Regions from separate parts of the Sedimentibacter sp. B4 genome, predicted to be linked through region 2. Evidence: riboswitches for the same ligand, from Rfam matches in the RefSeq annotation. Region 2 holds a riboswitch; each other region holds the start of a gene.
What was found. A riboswitch is a leader RNA that binds a small molecule or an ion and turns the genes downstream of it on or off. The one in region 2 is predicted to bind cyclic di-GMP.
Positions count from the first base shown of each region.

Region 1 (4,682 bases), on a different contig from region 2:
AATTCTGTAAAACAGTTAGATAATGTACTTTCCACCTGATATTTCGTAATTTCCGGATCAATGAACTTCCTCCCTCTAAGAACAATATGTATTGCATACAGTATATCTTCAGAAAAAGCATCCTTTAATATGTAACCATCTACACCTTCTTCTTCTGACCTGATGAAATCTTCTTTTTTTACAGATGAAGTAAATATTAAAAATTTAGTAGTTGTTCCCTTAACTTTAGATCTTTTAATTATTTCCAATCCATCTTCCTTGCCTAAATTTAAATCAACTATAGCTAAATTTGGTTTTTTAGAATTAATTAATGAAAGTGCTTCATCTATGCACGAGGCTTCCATTACCACATCAATATCTTCATCACAAGAAAGTGTTGTTGAAATTCCTTTTCTCACCAATGGATGATCATCTACAACCAGTACGTTCATATTGCAGCTTCTCCTTTCAATAGCATATTAGGAAATGTAATTGTCAATTTAGTTCCATTCATACTTTCAATATTTATTTCTCCATGTAAAATTTTCGATAACTGATGAAGATTTTGTAAGCCTAATCCACTTGTTGAACTCGGTATCATCTCTTTTGTATCGAAACCTACTCCGTCATCAATTATGCTGAGAAGTGTTCTTTCAGCAGAAATATCCAATATAATTTCAATATTTCTTGCTTTTCCATGTCGAACTGCATTTCCTAATCCTTCACATATCATTCTATATAGTGCTTTCTTTTGTTCTGTTGTAAGAATTTCCAAACTTCCATAAATGCTGAATGGAATAGTGACATTATTAAATTTTTTTATGTCATCAACATATCTTTTTATGTCTGCACTAAAACTGCTGCTTCCCGTCTTCTTCCAGCTAAGACCATATATTTTATCTCTAAGTTCTTTCATTGTTAAATCAATAGTATTTCTGTAAACATTTAAATCTTCTTCAATATCTTTTATTTTACAAGAATTTAAATTTTTTATTGTTGAAAACATTCCACAGGATAAACTGAAGAGTCTTTGTAACACGCTGTCATGTATCTCATTGGCTATTCTATTTTGTTCTTCTGAAATAAGCAATCTTTCATTAACTTCTTCTAAAGTTAATCGTTCAAATGCATTAGACAGAAGTTCAGATAAAAATTGCAGCTGATAAGCACTGTTTTCATAAATTATACTTTCTTGATTTGTTGTAATTTCCATCCCTAGCAAACCATATGTTGAATAGTTGTTTCCAACATGCATAATTAAAAAATTAGCATCACACAGACATAACTCATATGGAACATTAAATTCAATATTGTCCATGTCTTTTAATATATGTTCTTCAATTGAGCGTAAATTATGGTAATTCTCATCAGATGAAAGTATTTTGCTATATTCAGCTGTTATGTCATAGTAAAAAACAACATTTGTTTTAGTAATTCTTTTAATGTGATCAAATGAAAGTTTTATTATTCCTTCTCTATTTCCTTGATTAGCTAAAATACTTACTGATTGATATAATTCCTTAATATGATCTAGGGATTCAAGTATCCTGACATTTGCTATTTTTAGCTGAATATTAGTTTCTTCAAGATTTTTGCTTGTTTCTTTAGTCTTATTAATGGAAATTACTATAACTTGAAAAGCAACAACTATCATAATAAAACTTAATAAAAGATTGGAGTCTTTAATTATAGATTCCGGAACGTATGTGCTATTATTTGTAAAATATTTCATAATTATTCCATAACATAAAAGGTATATTAAAAAAATCACCCAGCCAAAACCCTTTTTCAAAAATACAACGCTTATTAAAATTGTATTTAAACTATACCAAATGAATGGGCTGTTAATTCCACCCGTCGGCACCAAAAGCAATGTATTTCCCACAATTTCAATAACAAGTAAAATTTTAATGCTTTTTTGCGACTTTTCGTATATTGGGTACAAGTAAGATAAAATCACCGATGAAACAAAAATACACCCAATAATGACAATTTTTCTTATAAAGTCATGTCCTTGATTATTTAAAAAATAAAAAACAGATGTTATAATAAACGATATAAATCTATAAGAAACCAATATCTTTGATTCATCTGACTTATCCTTAAAAAAAGTTAAACTATTTTTTAATAATTTTGTATTCAATACAATCACCTTATAAAAGATATTTATTCTTTGCTGATTTATTTTGAACATAATAAAACCAACTAAATTAGTTGGCCGGTTGCACCACTTGCTCCATATGTCCCAGGTGCCCAGTTTTAGAACATACATCACAGCATCGCAATAATATTTTTTATTATAGCAACTGTGATATTTACAAATTGTCGTAATATGTTATTTAAGTTCAACTTATTAAATTTTAAAAAATAATTGGGGTATAATTTTAGCTTCTTTTACAACATTTTGTCGAAATACATCTAAAGAATAAAGCTTTTACAACAATATTTCCTAAAAACAAAAACCCGCCTCCTAAAGGATTGCGGGTATTTTACATTATATTATTTAATTTCATTTTGGCGGAGAAAGGGGGATTCGAACCCCCGATACAGTTTCCCGTATACACGCTTTCCAGGCGTGCTCCTTAAACCACTCGGACATCTCTCCACAGTGCCTTTCAGCAAAAGTAATTATATCCTAAACCATTGCCATATGTCAATGGTTTTTTAAGGTAAACAAGATGAGATCCTTCACTGTCGTTAGTATGACAGCATAATGGTTTGTCAAAAGTCTGAGAGAGCCATAGCTCTCTCGATTTACTTCCTATGCTTATCTCTTTGTTCCGAAGAAGAACAAAGTTATTCCACCCTGGCCCAGGTGCGAACCAATTATGGGACCTATGTCGTTGATAATTATTTCTTTTACACTGAAATTTTCTCTGACCATTTTAGCCAGATATTCTGCATCTTCCAGACAGTCGCAGTGGCCGATGAAAATGGTCTGTCCTTCCGGGTTCACGCATGTTTCTGTCATTTTGTCAAGAAGTGCTCCCAGAGATTTTTTTCTTCCCCTTACATTGTCAACAGCCATAAGCATTCCGTCATCGTCCACGTGAAGAATTGGCTTCACATTCAATGCAGTTCCTATGGTTGCTTTTACAGCGCTGATTCTTCCACCTCTTTTTAAGTGGTTAAGATCATCAACAGTGAACCAGTGGCATGTGTGCGGAATATTTTCAATTACCCAATCATGAACCTGATCCAGTGAATATCCGTCTCTTTTCAATTTTGCAGCAGAATATACCAACAGCCCTTGTCCTATGTTGGCGCTTTTGGTGTCTACACATTTTATAACTGATTCAGGATATTTTTCTTTAAGTTCTTCGGAAGCAATGAGAGATGCCTGGTAAGTGCCGCTTAGTCCTGATGAAAAACCAAGGTACAATATGTCATTTCCTTTTTCCAGTTCAGGTGAAAAATGCTCTTCAAATGTTTTTGAATTCACAAGAGCTGTTGTTGAACGCTCTCCATTTTTCAGTCTTTCATAAAAAACCTTTATATCCAGCTCCCTGTGGTCAGGATAATCCACATAACTTTCATTTTCAAAACCAAAAACCATGGGTATAACCTTAATGTCTAGTTCTTCAATTATATCAATCGGAAGGTCTGCAGTTGATTCTGTAAAAATTACATAATTTCTCATGTTTATATTCCCCTTCTGTATTCGCATTTTAAGTATCAGGATAATATTAGCATATTGTAATATTATTTTCAACAGATAAAAATTAATGTTTCGTTCTTGTTATTTCAGGGTATCTATACAACATAAGTAGTATAAAACTTAAATAAGATAACATATATAATTCAGGAGGAATAAATGAATAAAATAGGTATAATTTTAGGAAGCACAAAACCTGGACGCAACGGTGAAGCTGTTGCAAAGTGGGTTTATGATATAGCAAAGAAACGTGAGGATGCTCAGTTTGAACTGGTGGATATAAAGGATTATGATCTTCCGCTTTATGACGAGCCATATCCTGCAATGATGCAGCAGTATACAAAGGACCACACAAAAAAATGGTCTGCAAAAATCAAGGAATTTGATGGTTTTGTGTTTGTTACTGCTGAATACAACCACAGCATTCCAGGGGCATTGAAAAATGCAATAGACTTTTTGTCAGTTGAATGGAACAACAAAGCCTGCGGAATAGTCAGCTACGGAAGTGCAGGAGGTGCCAGAGCAGCCGAACATTTAAGGCAGGTTGCAGCTGAACTTCAAATGGCAGATGTAAGAGCCCAGGTAATGCTTTCATTGTTCACAGACTTTGAAAACATGAGCGTGTTTAAACCGGATCCACGCCATGAAACTTCAGTCAATGATGTTTTAAACCAGGTAATAGCCTGGAGCGGTGCTTTAAAAACTTTAAGAAAATAAAATATAAATCAGGCAAGCTTAGTTCAAGCTTGCCTGTTGCTTTCAAAACTCATGTATAAATCGTAAAATTCTGTCTTGTGACGTATGAAAGAATCAATGATTTCCGGATCAAAATGACTTCCTCTTTCATCTACCATATAGTTGAAACTTTCATCAAAAGAAAATTGCTTCTTGTATGGACGCTTGCTTGTGAGAGCATCAAATACATCTGCAACTGCAACAATTCTTGCGCTTAATGGAATGTCTCTTCCTGATTTGTGTCCAGGATACCCTGTTCCATTCCATTTTTCGTGATGTCCTTCCACAATCTCTATACCCATCTGAAACATGC
Region 1 covers NZ_CANG01000038.1:200,140-204,821, forward strand. The annotation lists gene BN358_RS08065 (response regulator transcription factor) at 1-431, opposite strand, end outside; gene BN358_RS08070 (sensor histidine kinase) at 428-2,122, opposite strand; cyclic di-GMP riboswitch class II at 2,187-2,270, opposite strand; tRNA gene BN358_RS08075 (tRNA-Ser) at 2,495-2,584, opposite strand; gene BN358_RS08080 (DegV family protein) at 2,747-3,619, opposite strand; gene BN358_RS08085 (NADPH-dependent FMN reductase) at 3,794-4,351, shown strand; gene BN358_RS08090 (HD domain-containing phosphohydrolase) at 4,375-4,682, opposite strand, start outside.
Region 1: linked by a shared signal. The riboswitch ahead of BN358_RS08070 (sensor histidine kinase) and the one ahead of BN358_RS14070 (methyl-accepting chemotaxis protein) in region 2 are both predicted to bind cyclic di-GMP.

Region 2 (4,682 bases):
ACTAATAGGGCTGGTGATAATGATTGATTTTCATTTCTCCAGCCTTTATTATAATAAGTAGAAAAAAATTAAAATAACATGGAGGAAGTAAATGAAAACAGCAAAAAGAGTATGTCTTTATCTATTAGGATTTTTAATATTAGCAATTGGAATAAATATTTCGAAACGAGCAGGTCTCGGTATTTCTCCTGTTAGTTCAATTCCTTATGCCTGTGAACTTGTTTGGGGAGTTGAACTTGGAAAGGCAACATATTTTGTTTACATGGGATTAATGGCACTGCAGATAATATTGTTGAGAAAAGATTATAAAGTAAGAAACTTGTTGCAGATTGTTCCGACTTTTATTCTTGGCACTTTCATAACATATACCAGCACAAAATATTTGTTGTTTTGGTTGCCAGCTCCTGGCAATTACGTAATGCAACTTGTATATTTGGCAATAAGTATAGTGGTTATCGGTATCGGTGTTTCCGGATTCCTTATTCCAAACATCATGCCTCTTCCGGCAGAAGGTCTTTGCGCTGCTATTGTGCAGGTGAGCAAGGATAAAATAAAGTTTGGTAATGCTAAGGTTGGAGTTGACACAGGCATGGTTTTAATATCAGCACTTTTGTCTCTTGTATTTTTAGGGTCATTGAAGACAGTAAGAGAAGGAACAATTTTAGCTGCATTGCTTGTTGGAAAAGTTGTCGGTTTTATTATGAAAAACTATAAACCGAGAATCGTTGAATGGTTAGACAAAGGTGAGGTAGAAGAAGAGAACAAAGCTGTTTAAGTTGCTTGTATAGTTTGTAAGTTTGAATTATAATAAATTATTATAATTCAAACTTATATTGGAGGTATTTTATGTTAATTGAAAACTCTCACATATATACTTACATTAAAGAATGTTTAGATAATATTCCTGTTTTGACTTTGAAAAAGGGAACATGTTTTTCAAGGGCAGAAAATATAGATAATCAAATTTATTATATTCTAGAGGGTACAGTTAAAATAGAAAGTTATTCTGACTTGGGCAAAAAAGTACTTTTAGATGTCATTTCAGAAAATGAGTTTGCCGGACAGATCAGTTATTTTAGAAAGCATAATTTTTATGGCAATAATATTGCCGTGACTGATGTTGTACTGCTGTGCCTGAATACTGATATGATGAACGTGTTAATGAAAAATTCAGAATTTTCTACTTTCTTTTATTTTAAGACCAGCAGCAGGGTTTATGTAATGTATAAAAAAATGCTCATGAGCAATTTGTTTTCTCAGTGCGAGCTTGTATCCTACTATGTCCTGGAGAATTCATGCAATTGCAAATTTATCTATAAAAGCATTTATGACATATGTGACAACTTGAATATTAGCAGAAGAAGTTTATATAACATCTTAAATAAGTTTGAATCTGAAGGCATTATTGAAAAATTAGATAATGGTCCATATAAGATTATAAATGAAAAATACTTGAAGGATAAATCTGATAGAGTTAAAAGGTTTTCAGAAAACAACTATTAGTAATGGATGTAAAACAGTTGCTTTTATATTAATGTGGTTCAAAAAATGTTTTTAATTAGTTATGATTAATACCGGACTGTCAAATTACTCATTGTGGATTGGCAGTCTTGTTTATTAATTTAGGTAAAAGCATAAATTATAGGGAGGATAAAATGGAGGTCGCTTTACAATTAAATTGTTCGAATATTGATTTTAATAATGTTTGTGAAATTTTAAAACGAGTTGGCATGGGGTATTTTGATGGTGAGGTTCATAAAAAAGCATTTGAGAACAGCCACAGTGTTGTGTTTGCTTTCCATGAGGAACAAATGATAGGGTTTGGTCGGGCTATTTCAGACGGAGCTTATGAAGCTGCAGTTTATGATATAGCGGTAGTACCTGAATATCAGGGGAATGGTGTAGGTAAATTAATTATGGAGAGCATCATACAACGTCTTTCTCATTGTAACATAATACTATTTGCATCTCCAGGAAAAGAACCGTTTTATCAAAAGTTAAATTTCAGGAAATTGAAAACAGGAATGGCAATATTCGGTAAAGAAGAGCAAATGCATTCAGCAGGATTTACTGAATAATGTTGACTTTATATTCATCTAAGCTTAATATATAAGAACAATGTGAAAGTAATAAAAACAAAATTGAAAAGGCAAAACCATTGAAAAGTGGTGACGCAAAGCCGTGAGTCTAAAGCTTAATGCCATGATTGTCAGGTTGCCAAATTAGTAATGCTATTTTTATAGTTTTATTTTTTATAGGCAACAATGTTGCCTATTTTTTTATTATATTGGAAAATGCTGTGCAATTATACATAAAACCTTGTAAGTATTGTTACGTACTGCCGTTAAGGAGTTACAGTGAGGGGACACAATTTCTTTGTGGTAGTGGCGCAGCAAAATTTTGTGCGTTGAAGATATCTTTACACTTTTCAGTTGATTTATTATTTGCACAAATTCAATGAGATGAGATAATAGGAGGTAAAATTATAGTATAAGGATTCCATATGACCCAAAAGATATAAAAGTCTAAAATTGAATAACAAAAGTGAAGCAAGTATGCTAACGGAATTGGGAAATCTGTTTATAGTACGTAAATTATTTCTACAGGAAAATGTGAAAGAAATTTATGAGCTAGCTAAATTAAATCAACTTAGGAGAGTTTACATGAAGCTTAAAATTAGAAAAGATTTGTCAATTAGAGGAAGACTGCTGCTTGGGTTCGGCATAATAACTGTAATTCTTGCATTTATTGGTTTGCTTTCAATTTCTGCACTGGGAAATATAGATGAAAGTACAACTATTATTGCTGAAAACAGTCTGCCCAGCGTAATGTATTCAAGTGAAATGAACACAGCCGTTTCAGATTTCAGAATATATGAATTAGGTCATGTTTTATCGGAAGAAAAATCTGAACTTGCTCAATATGAAGAAAAAATGAATTCAAAGAACATTGAAATAAATAATTATATTGATTTGTACAACGGTTTAATCAGCAATGACACAGACAGGGCACTTTTAGAATCTATAAAATCAAAATGGAATGAATATTTGAAAATAAATGAAGAGATTGTTGCATTAAGCAATGGTCAAAAGTCAGAAGAAGCTGAAGTACTGGCAAAAGGAAACTCAAGAGTAGTATTTGACGAAGTATCAGCTATGTTGGTTGAATTGGCAGAATTTAATCAGCAAAATGCAGATTTGGAAAATCAGAATGCTGATAAACTTTATTCGTTTACAAGCACTATTTTAATAATAGTAGTTATAATTTCTATTATTATCAGTATAGTATTAAGCCTTGCAATTACTAAAGGTATAGTAAATCCAATAAACAATCTTGTTGAAGTTTCAGATGAATTGGCAATTGGAAATGTAAATGTAAATGTTAGTACAAATTCAAATGATGAAATAGGAAGACTCATGAAAGCCTTTGAAAGGATGATTGAAAACATCCGTTCTCAAGCTTTGACAGCGCAAAGCATTGCAGAGGGAGATTTGACTATAAATGTGGAAGCCAGATCGGATAAAGATATACTTGGAATTAAGCTTGCTGAAATGGTTGCAAATAACAATGCTATTCTATCAAACATCAGTGTTGCTTCTGAAGAAGTGGCAGCTGGTGCAAGCCAGATATCTGAATCAAGCATTATGCTGTCACAGGGAGCAACAGAACAAGCAAGCTCCATAGAAGAATTGACAGCATCTCTAGAAGAAATTTCTGCTCAGACGTCTATGAGTGCTAAAAATGCCAATAAAGCAAATGAATTTGCAGAAAAAGCTAAATTTACTGCAGAAAGCGGCAATCAGCAAATGAAGGAAATGCTTAATGCCATGGATGAAATTAATAGTTCATCAACAAATATATCAAAAATTATAAAGGTGATTGATGACATAGCTTTCCAAACAAATATACTTGCTCTTAATGCGGCTGTAGAAGCTGCACGAGCTGGACAGCATGGCAAGGGGTTTGCGGTGGTTGCAGAGGAAGTAAGAAATCTTGCTGCACGATCTGCCAGTGCCGCTAAAGAAACAACGGAAATGATCGAAAATTCCATTAAAAAATCACAGGTTGGAACTAATATAGCACAAAATACAGCAAAAGCCCTGGATGAAATTGTTGAAGAGGTTGAAAAAGTAGCAAATTTAGTTAATGATATAGCAACATCATCAAACGAACAAGCAGCAGGTCTTGAGCAAATTAATATTGGTATTATGCAGGTGTCACAGGTTGTACAGGCAAATTCAGCAACATCTGAAGAAGGTGCTGCTGCAAGCGAAGAGCTGACAAGTCAGGCACAAATGTTAAAAGAGATGGTAGGAAAGTACAAACTTAAAAAGTAAAAACAAAAAGATTTGCGATGAACGCAAATCTTTTTTCATATGAAGTGTTTCATAGACTCAATGTCTTTTATGTAAATGTAATTTGAATTATATTCCACCAGGCCATCATTTCTCATTTTGTTGAGTTCTCTTGAAAGGGAAGAACGCTGAACTCCCAGTTTTTCAGCCAGGTCCTTTTTCGTCATGTTCAATTTAACATTTGTGCTTCCCTGGGAGAATGATTCAATAAGCAGGAAATCAATGATTAACTGTCTAATCGTCTTCATGGTCAGGGATTTTATTTTGTTTGAAAGGATAAGTGTCTTGCTTGACAGTGACATGAGAAAACTCTTTAAAAAGCATTCA
Region 2 covers NZ_CANG01000903.1:49,607-54,288, reverse strand. The annotation lists gene BN358_RS14085 (YitT family protein) at 92-775, shown strand; gene BN358_RS14080 (Crp/Fnr family transcriptional regulator) at 847-1,503, shown strand; gene BN358_RS14075 (GNAT family N-acetyltransferase) at 1,656-2,078, shown strand; cyclic di-GMP riboswitch class I at 2,139-2,222, shown strand; gene BN358_RS14070 (methyl-accepting chemotaxis protein) at 2,664-4,337, shown strand; gene BN358_RS14065 (Crp/Fnr family transcriptional regulator) at 4,373-4,682, opposite strand, start outside.

Region 3 (4,682 bases), on a different contig from region 2:
CTGTGTGTATGTATCTGCTTCATCCCTCAGGAACAGTGCCAGGGGAATAGACTCTTTTTCAAAACCGCTCAGTTCATGGTTGAACTCCAGGTTTTTCCCGTAAGAAACAAGTGTTGAATGTTTTATACAGCTTGCCAGTTCATAGGCATCTTTCACAACGTACTGTCTCTTATCTCCAATTGTGAATTCTATTCCTATTTCATCTTTGCCTGTTATGTTGATTATTGGCGTAAGACTTACCGTTCCTTCTTTTTGTTCAATTTTCACGCTTTCTTTTATTTTGTTCTCGTAAACTTTTATCAAATCTTCAAGAGGGTAGTTTCGAACCGGTGACTGATTTTGATTTTCCTTGAATACAACATTTCTTGAAGAAACTGTCTTCAAATCGTAGCTGTAGTAAATTTTCATCATGGCTGCTGCAATGTGTTTGCACGCACCGTGATTTTCCTTGAATGCAACACAATTACAGGCAAAATCAGCAATGTCTCCTTCGTTATCAATTGAAACAGAAGTTTCATAGGAAGAAGTTCCGGTGCCTCTTACCCTTGTGGAATACTTCAGGTAAAATCCCACTGTTTCCTGGTTGTATACTCTTTCGGAACTGAATTTTCCAACGTGGTTTTCCCTGTAGTAGGCTGCTCCTTTTTTGAATGATGATTCATTTGCAGAGCAGTTTTTTATATCATCTAGGTTGAAATTGATTTTTTCCATTTAATCTCCGGTTTTTTATTATTATTCTGCATTTTGTCCGTTTATTTATTATATCACACAGATTAAATAAGACAACGCAGAAAAAATATTTGTTCTTTCTTAACCATAAAAACTTTTTTGCGGGTCATATTTTTGGGTATATATAAGTATATCTTAATTAAACCGGATGCCCGGAATTAAACTATGCAAATATCAGAATTTTTCTGCGCGGTTTTTTGATGTAAATATGACATAAGACATTTTAAATAATAATTAGAGGAGGCAGTATGGGGAACATAACATATGTTTCATGGGAACTCATAGGAAACTTTATGGAAAGAGCTTTTGAAGCTGTAGGTGTGCCTGCAGATGAAGCAAAAATATGCGCCGATGTGCTGATGGAAAGCGACAGGAGAGGAATTGAAAGTCATGGCTGCAACCGCTTCAAGACAATATATATAGACAGAATAAAAGAAGGAATTCAAAGCCCTGTAACCTTATTTGAAGTTATAAAGGAAACTGCAACTACATCTGTTGTTGACGGTCATGATGGAATGGGAATGATAGTTGGATATAAATCAATGAACATGGCAATTGAAAAAGCAAAAAAGTACGGAATGGGAATGGTTGCTGCAAGAAATTCAACCCATTATGGCATAGCAGGGTATTATGCCATGATGGCAGCAAAACAAAACATGATAGGAATAACTGGAACCAATGCGCGGCCATCTATTGCTCCCACATTCGGAGTTGAAAACATGCTTGGAACAAATCCCATAACATTTGCCATGCCCACCGATGAGGATTTCCCTTTTGTTCTTGACTGTGCCACAAGCATTACACAAAGAGGAAAAATAGAATATTATGCCAGGAACGGTATGGAAACGCCAAAAGGTGCCGTAATAGACCAGGACGGTCTTCCCATGACAAACAGCATGCAGATTTTATCGGACCTCACAAGCGGGAAAGCAGCACTTGCTCCACTTGGCGGTATAGGAGAAGACACTGGAGGGCACAAGGGATACGGATATGCCACGGTTGTAGAAATACTTTCAGCTGCCCTGCAGGCAGGAAGTTTTTTAAGGATGTTGAATGGCACAAATGAAGACGGTGGGAAAATTCCATATCATCTTGGTCATTTTTTCATAGCCATAGACACGGAAGCATTCCTGGGAGCAGAGGAGTTTAAACATACGGCAGGTGAAATATTAAGAGAACTTCGCGGTTCAAAAAAAGCCAAAAACCAAGACAGAATATACACTGCAGGTGAAAAGGAATATTTAAGCTGGCTTGAAAGAAAAGGCAAGGGAGTGCCCCTGGGAATATCTGTGCAGAAAGACCTGGTTAAAGTAAGAGATGAACTCAATATCAATATAACATTTCCCTTTGAATGATAAAAAGTGTATGTGTTTCTTGTGAAGGATTTAGTTCTTGCAAAGCATACAGCTATTTTAAAAAATATCAAAAATTTTCCCAAAAAATCAATAATAATTGTTGCATTTTTGACAGTAATGAAGTATTATATTTCCATACGATAATAGCAAACTTGTCGAAAGGCAAGGACGCAAAGCCATGGGTCTAAAGTGAGTACTATGATTGCCAGGTTGCCGAAGAGAGATGGATAGACATATTCAGCTGTATGCTTGGGCATACAGCTTTTGTTTTTCTTAAAGGAAATCGTTTTTGATAAGGAGGAATGATTTATGTCAACAGTTGACACTTTAACCGGAAACGGTATGGATGACTTGAAGGAACTGCAGCAGAGATTGAACTATGAATCAATCAAACATCAATTCAGACCTAAACTGATCGGGGGCTTAAACGAAGATGATGTTTCTCAATATATTGAATACATTGAGGACAAGTTTCACAAGCTTGAGCAGGAAAACAAAAAATATATGGATTTGAATTATAATCTGAAAAAACAACTTGAAGTTCAAATTGAAGAAAATATGAGCCTACAGGAAAATATGGATGATTCAAAGCAAAGGATTAATATTTTCATAGCAGAAAATAAAAATAAAGATGCTTTGATCAAGACAATGAATGATAACTTCAGTTTGGAAAAAGAAGCATTACAAAACGAAATTCTTAAAATAAAAGAAGGACGTGAAGAGCTGGAAAACATGCTTTCAGAAGCAAGAATCACAATTTCGGAATCAGAGGAATACAAAGCTAGACTTGAAGAAAACAACAGTCAGTTGAAATCAAGAATGAACATTATTGAAAAAGAAAACGAAAAAATTGAAATCCTTATGGAAGACATAAGCATTTTGACAGATGAAAAAGCAAGTCTTGAAAAAATGCTGTCGGAAATGAGCATTAAAACAAATCAAGTTAATGAATATGAAGTAAGGCAGAAGGAACTTGAAAGTAAGCTTAATGACTTAGAACCTGAACTTATACAATCAAGAGAATATGCAGCAGAACTTGAAGAAAACAGCAATGTAATGGCTGCAAAGCTGACTGAACTGGAAAATAAAACAAAATCAATGGAAGATTCCAATGCACAAATAGATAAATTATGCCAGGAGCTTAAAAATCAGCTTGAAGCAGAAAAATCCAAAAACGAAAAACAGATGATGTATCTTGAAATGTCCAAACAGAAAATCACAAGTTTGGAAGCAACTGTAAAAGAAAGTATGACTGAGCTTGAAGAACAAAGAAAGATATCCGAGAGGGCAGAACAGGAGCTGCAGCTTGAAAAGGCAAAGGCTTCAAGCAGTAAAATAAACGGATTCAAAGAAGAACTTGAAAGTATCTATAAAAAGATAGAAGTTCTTGAAAATGAAGCAGCACAGCACGTGAAAAACATCAACGAACTGCAACAGCAGCTTTCTTTAGAGCAAATCCGTGCAAACAAGGCTGAAAACAATCTTACGGCCTATTCTAAATTGGTTTCTGATTTCAAGGACAAATTTGAAAAGGAACAAAACATGCTGGAAGCACAGTACAGGAACTTTCTGAACAACCGCAGTCAGCTTCATTCAGAAATAAGCGACTTGGTTGAAATCAATATAATTTAATAGTAAGTCGGATTGAATACAAGGGGAATCCCATATAACTGAAATTGTTTGACAATCGGGATAGAGTTAAATATCCGATAACTGTTATGAAATTGCCGCCAAATATGGCGGTTTTTTTATAATTAGGCATTTGGCGTTGAATCCGGATATCAATACGAGGGGAGAGTCTTGTGCTCTCCCGCAGATGCAAATAAATGATATCGAAATTTATGTATCAATAATCCTTGCTTTCCCATTCTGCAATGTATTTAGAGAGTTCATCTTCCATAATTGGCACGCGGTTGCCCTGAGCTCCGCAGTTGAGGCATTTGTCATTTTTAAAACCCTGTTTTGTGCATTTATCCACCACAGTCTGATCGCATCCGTAGTTGCCGCATTCAGTGCATCTGAATACAGGATTTTTGCACGGGTGTCCTGATTTAATTCCGTCGCAACTTGCCACATGAACTTTTTCTTCTTCAGTCATTTCAATATGACGTTTCTGGTTTAATTTGCCGCCTCTAAACCAAAACTTATTGTTAGGGGATACTTCTGGCATAAAAATCACTCCTCACGTATTTATTTAAATAAGATATACCCATAAAACTTTTACATAATCAAAATGAGTCATATTTTGTCAATTAATTTTAAATTCGCAAAATTTGACAAACATAATTTAATTAATTTTATTATATTTAAATTAACTAAAACAAGTGTACCCTTGACAACAGTCGTCCTTATGTTATAATCAGGACGTTAAAAAAATATCATATCAAGGAGTACATATGAAATTGAAAAAATTATTATCACTGCTTTTGGCAGTAATGCTGGTATTTTCTCTGGCAGGATGTCAAAAAAATGAAGCTGAACAACCGGCTCAAGAAGAACCAAAACAGGAACTTGTAAGCACAGTTGCTCAAGGCGAAGGCACAGGAAAATATGGTGTTTTTAAAGTGGATGTTACTTTGGAAAATTCCGAAATAAAGG
Region 3 covers NZ_CANG01000959.1:1,500-6,181, reverse strand. The annotation lists gene BN358_RS19820 (SWIM zinc finger domain-containing protein) at 1-711, opposite strand, end outside; gene BN358_RS19815 (Ldh family oxidoreductase) at 978-2,084, shown strand; cyclic di-GMP riboswitch class I at 2,220-2,302, shown strand; gene BN358_RS19810 (hypothetical protein) at 2,394-3,716, shown strand; gene BN358_RS19805 (hypothetical protein) at 3,931-4,254, opposite strand; partial or broken gene BN358_RS19800 (flavocytochrome c) at 4,481-4,682, shown strand, end outside.
Region 3: linked by a shared signal. The riboswitch ahead of BN358_RS19810 (hypothetical protein) and the one ahead of BN358_RS14070 (methyl-accepting chemotaxis protein) in region 2 are both predicted to bind cyclic di-GMP.

Region 4 (4,682 bases), on a different contig from region 2:
TATTGCTGTTTGCAGTTGAGGAAAAGATGAACACCCTGGATAGTAAGCATTGTATCTTACATGGTCTAATCCAAGTTCATAAAGCTGTTCAATTGCTTCTTTTGTTGATTCATAGCTGTCGTTTATGAACAAAACATCCTCATCATATTCAATGCTTATGATTTCTTTGATATTTTTGTGATCAATAACCCTTTTGGCAACTAAGGTGGGCACACTGCTGTCTATATATCTTGAAGCTCTTATTAAAAAATGTGCACTTGTAAATAAAATTAAATCAGCATCTGCCTTCTTGGATTTCATCTCAGAAATCAACATGTTTTCTACCCTTACATATTTTCCCAAAAGCTGGTTAAGCTGATTAAGTATTCTAAGACCGGTATTTCTTCCTTCGCTTACAACCAATATCTTCTTAATTTTTATCACACCTTTGCATTTTTTTGTAATTATATCACGACCATATTTAAAGAACAACCGAAATTGCCGCAGCACGTTCATATTAAAATAGGCTGGTATTTTAATCCTCTTCATGTTAATATGTTTATATAGAATTGTTTTATATTATATAGCAGGGAGAATATTTATGAAGACAAAAGAAGTGAAATCAGTATTTATACTGCTCTTGACAGCAGCAATATGGGGATTTGCATTTGTTGCACAAAGAGTGGGAATGCAGCACGTCGGCGCCTTTACATTCAATGGTGTGAGATTTGCCTTAGGAAGCATATCTTTGCTGCCTGTAATATATTTTTTCAACAGGAAAAACAAAGAACAACAAAAGGAAGAAGCAGACTTAAAAACAACGGTGAAATCAGGGTTAATAGCAGGAAGTGTATTGTTCATTGCAGCTTCCTTGCAGCAAATAGGACTCATTTACACCACAGCCGGCAAGGCCGGATTCATAACAAGCCTTTACATAGTCCTTGTACCAATAATAGGAATATTGTTCAAGCAAAAAACTCACATGAAGACATGGATTGGTGCTTTAACTGCAGCTATAGGACTTTATTTTTTAAGCATCAATGAAAGCTTTACAATTGAGTTTGGAGATTTTTTAGAAATTATAGGAGCCGTATTCTGGGCATGCCACATACTTCTGATTGACAGATTTGTTAAAAATGTCGATGCCATAAAACTTTCAAGCATTCAATTCGCCACATGTGCAGTATTAAGCATGATTACTGCATTTATAACAGAAGATGTCAATGCTGCAGGAATTTCAAGTGCTCTTGTGCCAATTCTTTACGGCGGCATTATGTCAGCAGGAGTAGCGTACACTTTGCAGGCAGTGGGACAAAAATATGCAAAACCGTCACATGCAGCTATTGCTCTTAGCATGGAGTCAGTGTTTGCAGCCATAGGAGGAATAGTACTTCTTGCTGAAAGGATGTCTCCAAGAGGTTACTTAGGATGTGCCTTGATGCTTTTAGGAATGCTTATTGCACAGTCTGAAAATTTTGGCAAAGAAAATCCCGGAGAAGCCAGTTAAACTGAACTAATGAATCCAAAAGGCACAGCTTATTTAGTAGTGCCTTTTTTATTCTGTCAGTAAAATTTACAAAGCAAAGGACTGTTGCATTATGCAGCAGCCCTTAAGAGGAGGAGTATTAATCAATATTGATTGTTTGAGTTTCCTGGTCCCATACAACTGAAAGTTCTAATTGTTCAGCAATGAATCTTAGAGGAACCATTGTTCTGTTGTTCATTATTTCAGCCGGAACGTCTATTTCAACTGTTTCTTCATTTACTGTAACTGTTCCTTCAGCCAGAGAAAATACAATTACTTTTCCGTCTTTTGTTATGGTGACAATTTTTTCTACGTCATCATACTCTACTTTTGCTCCCAAGGCTTCTGATACAGCTCTCACAGGAATCAATGTTCTTCCTTCTTTAATTACAGGAGGTGTGTCAAATTTAGCATTACCTTTTTTGAACAAAACATTTTCTACAGAAATGACATCAACATTCTCAATGCTGTCAAATCTTAAAGAAACTTCTTTTAAGGCCTCAAGCTCTTCTTGAGTATATTTGTTTCTCACTATTTCCTGCATTTCTTGTATTTTTACCTTCATTTGAACTTTATATTCGTTCATTTCTAATTTTTTTGCTTCAAGCTGCAACTTAATTTCTGCAATTGCTGCTTCGTCCCCAAGTGCTTCGGCTGCTTCAAGGCTTGTATCAAGTGCTTCGAGTTCATCTTCGATTCCGTCTTTTAGTGCCTCAATTTCGTCCTTTTCAGCTTCAACAGCCGCTTTTGCCTCTTTCCATACTTTGCTGTTTCCCTTGCCCTTACCGTTTCCTTCTTCAACTACTTCTTCTTCATCTTCGATGTCTTCATCAGTTTCAACATCTGCGTCTTGATCAACCTCAGAACTTACCTGAGTTTCATCTGTTGTGTTGTTTGTTTCACCATCAAGATCTTCCCCAAAAGCTACAGTTGGAAAAACTAATGTCATTAGAAGTGCCAAAATCAATGCAATTTTGTTAATGCTTTTCATTTAATCTAGATCTCCTTTTTCCCACAGGGTAATTTTTGGACAAAAAAAGCTCTGAATGGGTCGCCAAACAGAGCCAATACTTTTATATGTATTAACAATTTTGGTAACCCGGCTGCCTTGGTATGTACCTTAAGGCCCGTGGCTTTGCGTCCCCGGCTTTCACCGGGTTTGCCTTTATCAGTTCGCTAATTTATTCCATGGTAAAATTATATTCCTATATATAAATTTTGTCAATCAAAATAATTCTTTCCTGTAAAATCAATTGCACATGGAATAAATATCTGATAAAATTTCCTTAATGAAATATCAATACTACTGCACAGCAGATTACCTGGAGATAATATGAAAATAGTAATTTTAGATGGATATACTTTAAACCCCGGAGACTTGTCATGGGATAAACTAAAAAATCTTGGCGATGTTGAAATTTATGACAGAACTCCTGCTGAGCTCACTGTTGAAAGAATCAAAGATGCAGACATAGTTCTTACAAACAAATCACCTATTTCAAAAAAAGATATGGAACAATGCAAAAATCTTAAATTCATAAGTGTTCTTGCAACTGGTTACAACATAGTTGAAACAGCTTACGCAAAGGAAAGAAACATTGTGGTTTCAAACATTCCCACATACGGTACTGCTTCTGTTGGACAGTTTACCATTGCACTTCTTTTAGAAATCTGCCACCACATAGGGGAACATTCAAGGTCCGTAAAAAACGGAGACTGGGCAGAATGCAAGGACTGGACATACTGGAACTATCCTCTCATCGAGCTTGAGGGAAAGACAATGGGAATAATAGGCTATGGAAAAATTGGGCAGAAAACCGGACAAATCGCCCAGGCTATGGGAATGAAAGTTCTTGCAAATGCTAGTCATCCTAACCCAGCTCTTGAAAGCGATACATGCAGGTATGTTGATATTGATGAGCTCATGGAAAATTCAGACGTCGTTGTACTACACTGCCCTTTGACGCCTTCAACAAGTGGAATAATAAACAAAAATAATATTGCCAAAATGAAGGATGGTGTCATTATAATAAACGATTCAAGAGGACCGCTTATTGTGGAAGAAGATTTAAGAGATGCACTTAACAGCGGAAAGGTTGCCTACGCAGCATGTGATGTTGTTTCAACAGAACCCATAAGAACTGACAATCCGCTTCTATCTGCTAAAAACATAATTATAACACCACATATTGCATGGGCTCCAATTGAAGCAAGAAAAAGACTTATGGATTATACTATAGAAAATATTCAAAAGTTCATTGAAGGAAATCCCGTCAATGTTGTAAACAAATGATTGTAGGGGATGATAGGGGCGGACCTCGTGTCCGCCCGAAAGAGATTATTTATATCCGTTTTTCTTGTCTATTGCTTCATCCCTTATTTCTTCTTTCATATTTTTGAGAGATTGTTCTCTTCTCATATTTTTATCAGCCAAATCCTGTCTTTCTTTTTCGTTGTCAACTTTTTTCATAAGATCTTTTGTTTCTCTGTAGTTGACTATTGTGTTGTCTATCATGTTTTGAATTCTGTCAACATTGTCTCTTCTGTCATCTGGTTTTGGGTTATTCATATTTTTCTCCTTTTCATAATAGTCCCTGAATTATTATTTCTTAGTTCATTGTAATTATTCCGGCGAAATTTTACAGAATTCCTATTTAAGCACAATAAAAGCCGGAAATTCCAGCTCAAATTATTGATTAACCCTGATGTTATCATCAACCTAAGCTGGAAATCAGACTCATTAAATGTTACAGTGTATCATATTCAAGCGGTATGAAATTACCGCTTTCACGGAGTCTTTTTAGTCTTTTAACCAGCTCTTCCTTGTCCTTGTTGAGTATTCCTGCCTGGTTAACATGGTTTGAAACGTGGTTTGCTCTGAATATGCAGTCCTCAAGCTCCATGTTTTCAAGCATTATTATGTTTTCATCAAGCACTTCAAGAGGTGTCAACAGATGAAAATTTCCCTGTCTTATGTCATCGGCCAATTCGGATTCTTCTTCCACAACAAGGCGGAGAAGTGAAAAATAATGCGGATTTATTGCAGATATAACTTTTGCCGATTCAACGGCATGTTCATGCATCAGCTCTTTTCCTCCAAGACCTGAAATAATCATGCATGATAGCTTAAATCCTGCTTTTATTGCCTTTTGTCCGGCTAAAGTCATCTCCGTTTGAT
Region 4 covers NZ_CANG01000036.1:27,241-31,922, forward strand. The annotation lists gene BN358_RS06650 (sigma-54-dependent Fis family transcriptional regulator) at 1-423, opposite strand, end outside; gene BN358_RS06655 (DMT family transporter) at 581-1,486, shown strand; gene BN358_RS22270 (stalk domain-containing protein) at 1,605-2,495, opposite strand; cyclic di-GMP riboswitch class I at 2,595-2,678, opposite strand; gene BN358_RS06665 (D-2-hydroxyacid dehydrogenase) at 2,838-3,797, shown strand; gene tlp (small acid-soluble spore protein Tlp) at 3,843-4,073, opposite strand; gene BN358_RS06675 (radical SAM protein) at 4,252-4,682, opposite strand, start outside.
Region 4: linked by a shared signal. The riboswitch ahead of BN358_RS22270 (stalk domain-containing protein) and the one ahead of BN358_RS14070 (methyl-accepting chemotaxis protein) in region 2 are both predicted to bind cyclic di-GMP.